Regions from separate parts of the Ornithinibacillus xuwenensis genome, predicted to be linked through region 1. Evidence: a T-box and tRNA genes for the amino acid it is inferred to sense, from the RefSeq annotation. Region 1 holds a T-box; the other holds one or more tRNA genes.
What was found. The T-box of region 1 lies ahead of thrS (threonine--tRNA ligase). A T-box ahead of a tRNA ligase gene usually reads a tRNA of that ligase, here a tRNA-Thr.
Positions count from the first base shown of each region.

Region 2: it has a tRNA-Thr gene. The T-box ahead of thrS (threonine--tRNA ligase) is inferred to sense a tRNA for this amino acid. The anticodon was not compared.

Region 1 is NZ_JBDIML010000001.1:43,299-47,756, forward strand. Features, by position in the region: gene dnaI (primosomal protein DnaI) at 1-579, shown strand, start outside; gene ytxC (putative sporulation protein YtxC) at 739-1,596, shown strand; T-box leader at 1,653-1,870, shown strand; gene thrS (threonine--tRNA ligase) at 1,933-3,882, shown strand; ribosomal protein L20 leader region at 4,006-4,128, shown strand; gene infC (translation initiation factor IF-3) at 4,194-4,458, shown strand, end outside.
Region 2 is NZ_JBDIML010000008.1:646-5,103, reverse strand. Features, by position in the region: gene ABC228_RS17000 (hydroxymethylglutaryl-CoA reductase, degradative) at 1-558, opposite strand, end outside; tRNA gene ABC228_RS16995 (tRNA-Lys) at 739-811, opposite strand; tRNA gene ABC228_RS16990 (tRNA-Gln) at 1,080-1,151, opposite strand; tRNA gene ABC228_RS16985 (tRNA-Tyr) at 1,162-1,245, opposite strand; tRNA gene ABC228_RS16980 (tRNA-Thr) at 1,287-1,362, opposite strand; tRNA gene ABC228_RS16975 (tRNA-Val) at 1,370-1,445, opposite strand; tRNA gene ABC228_RS16970 (tRNA-Glu) at 1,449-1,523, opposite strand; gene fabI (enoyl-ACP reductase FabI) at 1,769-2,545, shown strand; gene ABC228_RS16960 (YwaF family protein) at 2,630-3,361, shown strand; gene ABC228_RS16955 (hypothetical protein) at 3,669-4,229, shown strand.

The DNA of each region.
Region 1 (4,458 bases):
CAGAGCTTATATATGCCAAAAGAAATTCTTGAAGCAACAATAGATGGAATTGATAATGATCCAAAGAGAAGTCAGGCAATCCGGGAAATTCTGTCTTTTCTAGGACAAGTAAAAGATGGAACACCTCAAAAAGGCCTTTATTTTTATGGTCCATTTGGTGTCGGAAAGACCTATTTTCTAGGTGCCGTTGCAAATGCATTGAAAGAGTATGACATCTCATCCATGTTAATTTACATGCCTGAATTTGTTAGAGAAATTAAATCCTCTATTAAAGATGACTCTATTAATGAGAAGATAGAGTACTTCAAAAAAGCAGATGTCTTAATGCTTGATGATATTGGAGCTGAAACGCAATCAGCATGGTTCCGTGATGAAGTTCTTGGCACTATATTACAATATCGCATGATGGAGAGATTGCCTGTATTTTTCACTTCCAATTATAGTATGAAACAGCTAGAGGAACAGCTAGCAAAATCTACTCGAGGTGATATTGAGGAGGTTAAAGCAGGTAGAATATTAGAACGAATAAGACAAGTGAGTTCAGAAGTACCTATTATTGCTGATAACCGAAGAAAATAATGATAAAGCCAGTAAAAGATTATCTTTTATTGGCTTTTTTAATGGTACTAATTCACACACTATTCCTTTACTAAAGTTACTAGTTTTAATGGATTATACATTTTTTACATACTATGTCCATATAATGTAACAGTTTGGTTTGGATGAGGGTGATGTTGGTTGCTGGATGTTTATTTTTCTTCGAATAAAGAAGTGATTAGCTTCTGTGAACAATTATTTGTTTATAACAAAAAAATTGAATTGCACTGGAAAACAAGTGAAGATTGGGGGAATCATTTACAAATAGAGTTTAATCAAGCGGATAACTTACTAGTCGATTCCATCGTAAAATCTATGGTGGATGTATTTGTAGATCATCGATTATCCTCGATGATTCAAAGTATCATAGAAGAATTTTATTATTATACGGATCGAGATGAAATTGAAAAAATTCTAGAGATAACGCATTGGATATTAGCAGGAGAAGATGATGAGAGTATTCAAGTAAGAAAGCAAAAGGATGATCCAATGCAGCTTCTATATTCCTTATTTGTGTCCAATGTAAAAAATACGACGACTATTCATTTTGATTCAATCGTGAATTTTCGATTAAAGGTGTTTAAGGACCATCTTGTTAATATGGTTGGTTTAGCTATCGATGAATTTAAACGTGAGGAAGACCATCAGGAATTTGTTAATATGTTACGAGAATATATTGCGAAGAAAGAACCGAGCTACAATGTAGTTCATATAGTACAAGGTAATCCATTTGCATTCTTTAAAGCAAATGGGAAACGTTTTACAAGAATGGAATTAAGGATGATTATGCAGAAGGAGCCTTTATACATTGTAGGACTCGATGACGATGAACTTAATCTAGCCCCTTTAGTTTCAATGGCGCCAAAGAAGATTAAGATTTATGGTGATCATCCTTCAGAACCAAAAACATTAACAGTCATAAATGTTTTTCAGGAGAGAGTTGATTTCGAACCATATAATAAATTTCCTTTTCCATATTATTTAAAAAATGACGAATAGGACTTGATTATCAAAACGACTAGCGTTATAATTTGTTTTATATTCATTTATAGTTTAAATCAGTAAAGATAAGGACAAGGTCATTTGACAACTGTTCTGGCAAGAGAGGGAAGCCATCGGCTGAAAGCTTCCTCAGGCAGCCAAATGATTACCACCTTTGAACTCTGCTTTTGAAATCTAGTAGATGGCAGCGTATATCTGCGTTAAAGATTTAAAGCCGTAATTGTTTTACGGGAAATAGGGTGGAACCACGTGACAAACGCTCGTCCCTTTGCATATTTGCAGAGGGGTGGGCGTTTTTTAATGTTTTATAATATGGATAAAGGAGTGTAACAAATGGCAGAAATCACAATTGTATTTCCAGATGGAGCAAGTAAACAATTTCCACAAGGAACAACTGGAGAAGATATAGCAGGATCAATTTCTCCTGGTCTTAGAAAGCAAGCTTTAGCGATTAAATTAGATGGAAAGCAATATGACTTAAAGCGTGAATTAGATCATGGTGGAGCAATTGAAATCATTACCTATAAGAATCAAGAAGGTATTGAGGTTGCACGTCACTCAACTGCACATTTAATGGCCCAAGCGATAAAGCGCCTATATAAAGATGTTAAATTTGGTGTTGGCCCTGTTATCGAGGAAGGTTTTTACTATGATTTTGATATGGAAGAAAAAATCACGCCAGAAGACCTTCCGAAGATTGAAAAAGAAATGAAGCGGATTGTAGATGAAAATTTACAAATTGAACGAGTGGAAGTTTCACGGGACCAAGCCAAGAAAATGTTTGATGAAATCGGTGATGATTTAAAGCTTGAATTAATCGATGCAATTCCTGAAAACGAACAGGTTACGATTTATAAACAAGGAGAATTCTTCGATTTATGCCGTGGCGTCCATGTGCCATCAACAAGTAAGCTAAAGGCTTTTAAATTACTAAGTATATCAGGTGCTTATTGGCGTGGTGATAGTAACAACAAACAGCTACAGCGGATTTATGGAACTGCTTTTGAAAAGCCGGCTCAGGTTGAAGAATATCTACAAATTCTTGAAGAGCGTAAAGAACGCGATCACCGCAAGCTAGGAAAAGAACTCGATATCTTTACAATCAATCAAAAGGTTGGTCAAGGATTACCGCTATGGTTACCGAAGGGTGCAACGATTCGCCGCCAAATTGAACGTTATATTGTAGATATAGAGGAACGTCTAGGTTATAACCATGTGTATACACCAGTACTAGCTAATGTTGATTTATATAAAACTAGTGGACACTGGGATCACTATCAGGAAGATATGTTTCCTGTAATGGAAATGGATAATGAGGAATTAGTACTTCGACCAATGAACTGTCCACATCACATGATGGTATTTAAAAATCAATTATGGAGCTACCGTAATCTTCCAGTTCGTATTGCGGAGCTAGGAACGATGCATCGATATGAAATGTCTGGTGCACTAGCAGGATTACAGCGTGTTAGAGCTATGACATTAAATGATGCCCATATTTTTGCACGTCCAGATCAATTGAAGGAAGAATTTATTCGAGTTGTGGAATTAATTCAACATGTGTACAAAGATTTTGGTATTGAGGATTATTATTTCCGCTTATCCTATCGGGATCCTGAGGACAAAGAAAAGTATATTGATGATGATGAAATGTGGGAAAGAACACAGGGTATCTTAAAAGAAACAATGGAAGAAATGAACGTAGAGTATTTTGAAGCAGAAGGTGAGGCTGCATTCTACGGTCCAAAATTAGACGTTCAGGTTAAGACTGCTTTAGGTAAAGATGAAACATTATCGACTGTCCAAATTGATGTGCTTCTTCCAGAACGGTTTGAGCTTTCTTACATCGGGGAAGATGGTAAAGAGCATCGCCCTGTTGTCATTCACCGAGGTGTTGTTTCAACAATGGAACGATTTGTTGCATTCTTATTGGAAGAATATAAGGGAGCTTTTCCTACTTGGCTGGCACCAGTTCAGGCTAAGGTTATTCCGGTATCACCACAAGTTCATTTGGATTATGCGAAATCTGTTGCTGAGAAGTTGCAACTGCAAGGAATTCGTGTACAAGTGGACGAACGTGATGAGAAGATTGGCTATAAGATAAGAGAAGCACAAACTGAGAAAATCCCGTTTGCGCTTGTCGTTGGGGATAATGAAATTGCAGATAATGCTGTTAATGTAAGAAGATATGGCGAACAAAACTCCGAAACAATCGCTTATGAAGACTTTGAAAAAATGATAAAAGAAGAAGTTGATTCTAAAGTATTACGTAAAAAGAAGTAAGCTCTAATGGTATACTAGGCTTTTCAAAATAGGATAAGTAGTGTATACTAAAGATGTAAAAAGGGTTGACACTTTATTCAATTGTATGCTATTGTATAAAAGTTGAATAAAATTGAATGATCTTAAGACAAGTAGAAGCACCCGCTTCTCACCTGATCAACGCATGAGCAGTTGGCTGGTTAAACATCTTTATTTGAAGACTAAAGACGTGTGGGTGCATTTATGTGCCCGCATTTTTTGTTTGATATGAACTTGTCAATGATGGATCAGACCCAAAAATTATTTGGAGGTGGCTGGCTATTAGCAAAGATATGAACGTTAATGAAAAAATTCGTGCGAAAGAAGTACGACTGATTGATTCAAATGGTGATCAGCTTGGTGTGAAATCACGTCAAGAGGCATTGGAATTAGCACAAAAACAAAACTTAGATTTAGTTTTAGTTGCTCCAAACGCAAAACCGCCTGTATGTAGAATCATGAACTATGGTAAGTACCGTTACGAGCAACAAAAGAAAGAAAAAGAAGCTCGTAAAAATCAAAAAGTTATTAACGTAAAAGAAGTTCGCTTTACACCTG
Region 2 (4,458 bases), on a different contig from region 1:
TGCATCACAAGTATCGATATATAAATGTAATACAAGCATCTTTCCGTAATCAGAATTCGGGGAATCGTTTAATATTCGAACATCCAGGTCCTGTGAACCGCCACCTCTAGCCACAATACTTGGATAAGCTGCATTTGCTGCATCAATTAAATCCTGCTTCGCTTCTAATAATGCCTGTTTAGCTACTGCGTAATCAGCACACCCGACAACTTGGATTTGGCCAATCATAATTCTTTCTGATGCTTCTGTAGTAAATCCCCCAGCATCACGTACTATCTTTGCAATATGACTAGCAGAAGCTACAACGGATGGTTCTTCAATTGCCATAGGTATGATATATTCTTTCCCGTTAATTAAAAAGTTCAATCCTAATCCTAAAGGAAGTTGAAAAGTCCCGACAACATTCTCAATCATTTTATCAGCGGTTTCGACTGGTAATACACCATCTGAATCCAATGCTTTTATATCTTCTGCTGATAGATCAAGTGTCTGACTTAATAACGCTTTTCTTTCTTCAACTGATTTCTTATAAAAACCAGGAATCCTAGAAGATCTCATACCAACCATCCCTTTATATTATCTATTTATAAGTAAAAGTTATTATTATTTATAGCGCTAAATTCTTCCTATTATAAAAAGAATTACTCTATCTATTATGTTAAAAAAACGTTTAAAATGCAAATAAAAACAAGGTTGCTACACATAACAACCTTGTTTTTATTTGCGCTATTTTATTGATGAGCCATGAAGGATTCGAACCTTCGACCCTCTGATTAAAAGTCAGATGCTCTACCGACTGAGCTAATGGCTCGTGAAATGATTCAAAAATCAATATTGTTTACATGACACCAGCAGCTTCCAGAAAATTCATAAAATTGAATGGTTCGGGGTTACCCGTGGTGTATTCGGTAGAAGTAATTCTCCAAAGATGCTCGTCGTGTTGCAAGATCATTCAGTGAAGTAGCACTCCTCGCAAACCTGCACATAGTAGAAGATTCAAAGATGCTAGCGGTTTGCTCTACCGACTGAGCTAATGGCTCAAAAAATATGTATAAAACATCTCGTAAAAATAAAAAAAGCTGGGCTACCAGGATTCGAACCTGGGAATCACGGGACCAAAACCCGTTGCCTTACCGCTTGGCTATAGCCCAATAATCTAAATGGTGGAGGGGGGCAGATTCGAACTGCCGAACCCGAGGGAGCGGATTTACAGTCCGCCGCGTTTAGCCACTTCGCTACCCCTCCGTATTTAGTGTAGTTATTTTCTTGTATTTTATACATAAAAATGGTGCCGGCCAGAGGACTTGAACCCCCAACCTACTGATTACAAGTCAGTTGCTCTACCAATTGAGCTAGGCCGGCATGGTAATGGTGGAGGATACAGGGCTCGAACCTGTGACCCCCTGCTTGTAAGGCAGGTGCTCTCCCAGCTGAGCTAATCCTCCATATGGTGACCCGTACGGGATTCGAACCCGTGTTACCGCCGTGAAAGGGCGGTGTCTTAACCGCTTGACCAACGGGCCAATAAACTAGGAATTAATAACTTGTCTTGCAGTCAACGAATTTTATTATATACAGATTTAAACCCTTTGTAAAGAGAAAATCGATATTTTTTTTAAAAATTTTATTGCAGCCTATAAAATCCCGTCCTCATAAGGTTATCAATGCCCAAAGATTAATAAATTTATTGAAAAAAATTGGTTTTTAGTTTAAAAAATGATAAATTAGAATAAGGTACTAATAGTTAATCATAAAATGGAGGTTCAAAATGACGGAACTATTAAAAAATAAAAATATTGTTGTAATGGGTGTTGCAAATGAGCGAAGTATTGCTTGGGGAATAACAAAATCATTACACAATGCTGGCGCGAATATGATTTTTACGAATAGACAAGAAAGATCCTATAACAAGTTAGTGAAATTATTAGATCAGAATAATATTGAAGCGAAACTCATTGTATCTTGCGATGTTGCTGATGATGAAAGTATTACAAAAGCTTTTCATGAAATAAAAGAAAAAGTCGGTGTAATTCACGGACTAGTACATGCTGTTGCATTTGCAGATCGTGACGATCTAAAAGGTGAGTTTGCTGATACATCCCGAGATGGTTTTCTATTGGCGCAAAATATTAGTGCATTTTCTCTAGTTGCTGTAACGAAAGCCGCAAAACCGTTAATGACGGAGGGCGGATGCATCGTTACCCAAACTTATCTTGGAGCTGAACGAGTAATACCAAACTACAATGTAATGGGTGTTGCCAAAGCATCATTAGAAGCTAGTGTAAGGTATTTAGCAGAAGATGTAGGAAAGCATGGCATTCGCGTAAATGCCGTGTCAGCAGGCCCTATTCGCACGCTAGCGGCTAAAGGTGTATCTGGCTTTAATGAGAAAATGGGAATTGTGGAAGAGAAAGCTCCATTACGTCGAAATGTTGATCAAGATCAAGTTGGAGATGCAACACTATTCTTTTTAAGTGATCTTTCAAGAGGTGTAACAGGAGAAGTTTTACATGTTGATTCTGGCTACCATATAATGGGTGGTTGATGAATAGTATAATTGTCATTTTAGGCGCTTGCTAGTAATAGTAAGCGTCCTTTTACTCTATTGAATTCCTGCGGGGGGATACACATGAATGATTGGTTTGGAAGTAACATTGTAGAACCATTTAACGTGTTCGGAAAGTATCATCTTGTTATTATCTTCATCTACATAATTGGTTTATTATTTCTAGTAATCTATTCAACTAAATTAAGAAATAAGTCATTATTAAACACGATATTACGCTGGGGATTATTTAGCAGTCTCATTCTTTCTGAGCTAAGCTACCAAACTTGGGGAATTGTGAATGGTTCGTGGAACCCTGCTGAGTTCCTGCCTTTTCAATTATGTAGCATAGCTGGAATAATCGCCATACTCACACTTTATACAAGGAACAAGAAATTAATTCAAATCATCTTTTTTATTGGAATCATACCATCTTTCTTAGCAATCATTACACCGGAGTTACATCACGGTTATCCACATTTTCGATTTTGGCAATTCTTTTTACATCATGTTCTCTTATCTTGGGCTAGCATTTATCTCGTTATCGCAAATCCGTTTGCCTTAACACTGAAAAAGACTCTAGAATCTTATCTCTATTTATTATGTTATGCCGGTATCATAGGCTTTATCATGAACCCTTTGGCAAATGCTAATTTCTTGTTTTTAGCAAGAGCACCTTCAGCAAATACCCCACTTAACTTACTGGGTAATGGGCTATGGTATTATGTAAATCTATGTCTAGTTGGGTTATTCGTATTCTTACTACAATACGGCATCACTCGATTATTTAGCCGAATATGGCATAAAGTTAAATAAATCACTTTTTTCACGTAAGCTGAGTTGCATTTGTATGTAACTCTTATGCTTATTGTTAGTACTATTTAACTCTGTTAACAAAACAAGTATCAAGAAAAAGTGAAGCCGCCTTGCAGAAATTCAAATCTCTACTCTACTGAGTGGGGATTTTTTTGCTTTTATGTAGTTTTTTAACCTATTCCAAGAGGAAAAACAACTTACATTTCAAGCTAAAAATTATTATTAGATTCACACTAGTAGTATAGAGTATTAAGTTTGTTACAAACTATACAGGAACTGATTCTAAAAAACTATAGGAGGAAAATAAATGGATAGAAGCTTAATGTTGAATGATATTTATGAAAAAAGTATCGATCAAAACGCTTCATTGATATCCTATTGGAAAGAATTCTCCAATATCGATTCATGGCAATTCTGGTTTGTATTGGCATTATTAATTGTTCCACTAATTATATTATACGTTACTATCGATAGAACTAGGGTTTTCGAAATATTATTTTTTGGTTTTTCTGTTCATATGATGTGGACATACATCGATACGGTATTAGGCTCAACTACATTATTCGTACATACATATTTCTTAATTCCTTTGTTGCCATTTGCTTTTAGTTTAACGTCATCTGTTCTTCCTGTAGGCTTTATGCTTGTATACCAGTATTGTTTAAATCACAACAAAAACTTTTACCTGTTCACCATTCTTGTTAGTGCATTATTTTCCTTTGGATTTGCATCTCTTGAATTAATAATGGGATTAGTTGACTTTAATCGAGGTATGAATGAATTATACGTTTTCCTCATCGATTTAGGGGTTGTATTTTTATCCTATTGGCTAACTAAATTTATTAAAAAACTGAGCGTATCAAAATAAGCCCAACTGTTCCTACAGCTGGGCTTTAAACTTAGTATTATACATGATACTAAAATACACTAAACTAATGAAGGTAGTTAAAAATTATGGAAGTGTTTCAGAAAAACTCTTGGTATAACAATAGCTATTCACTCATTTGATAGCTTGGTCAAACTCCGAAAATAATAATGTTCGCTGCAAATTAGGAAACATAAAAATAGGCTTCCACTCTAATAGGAGTAAAAGCCTA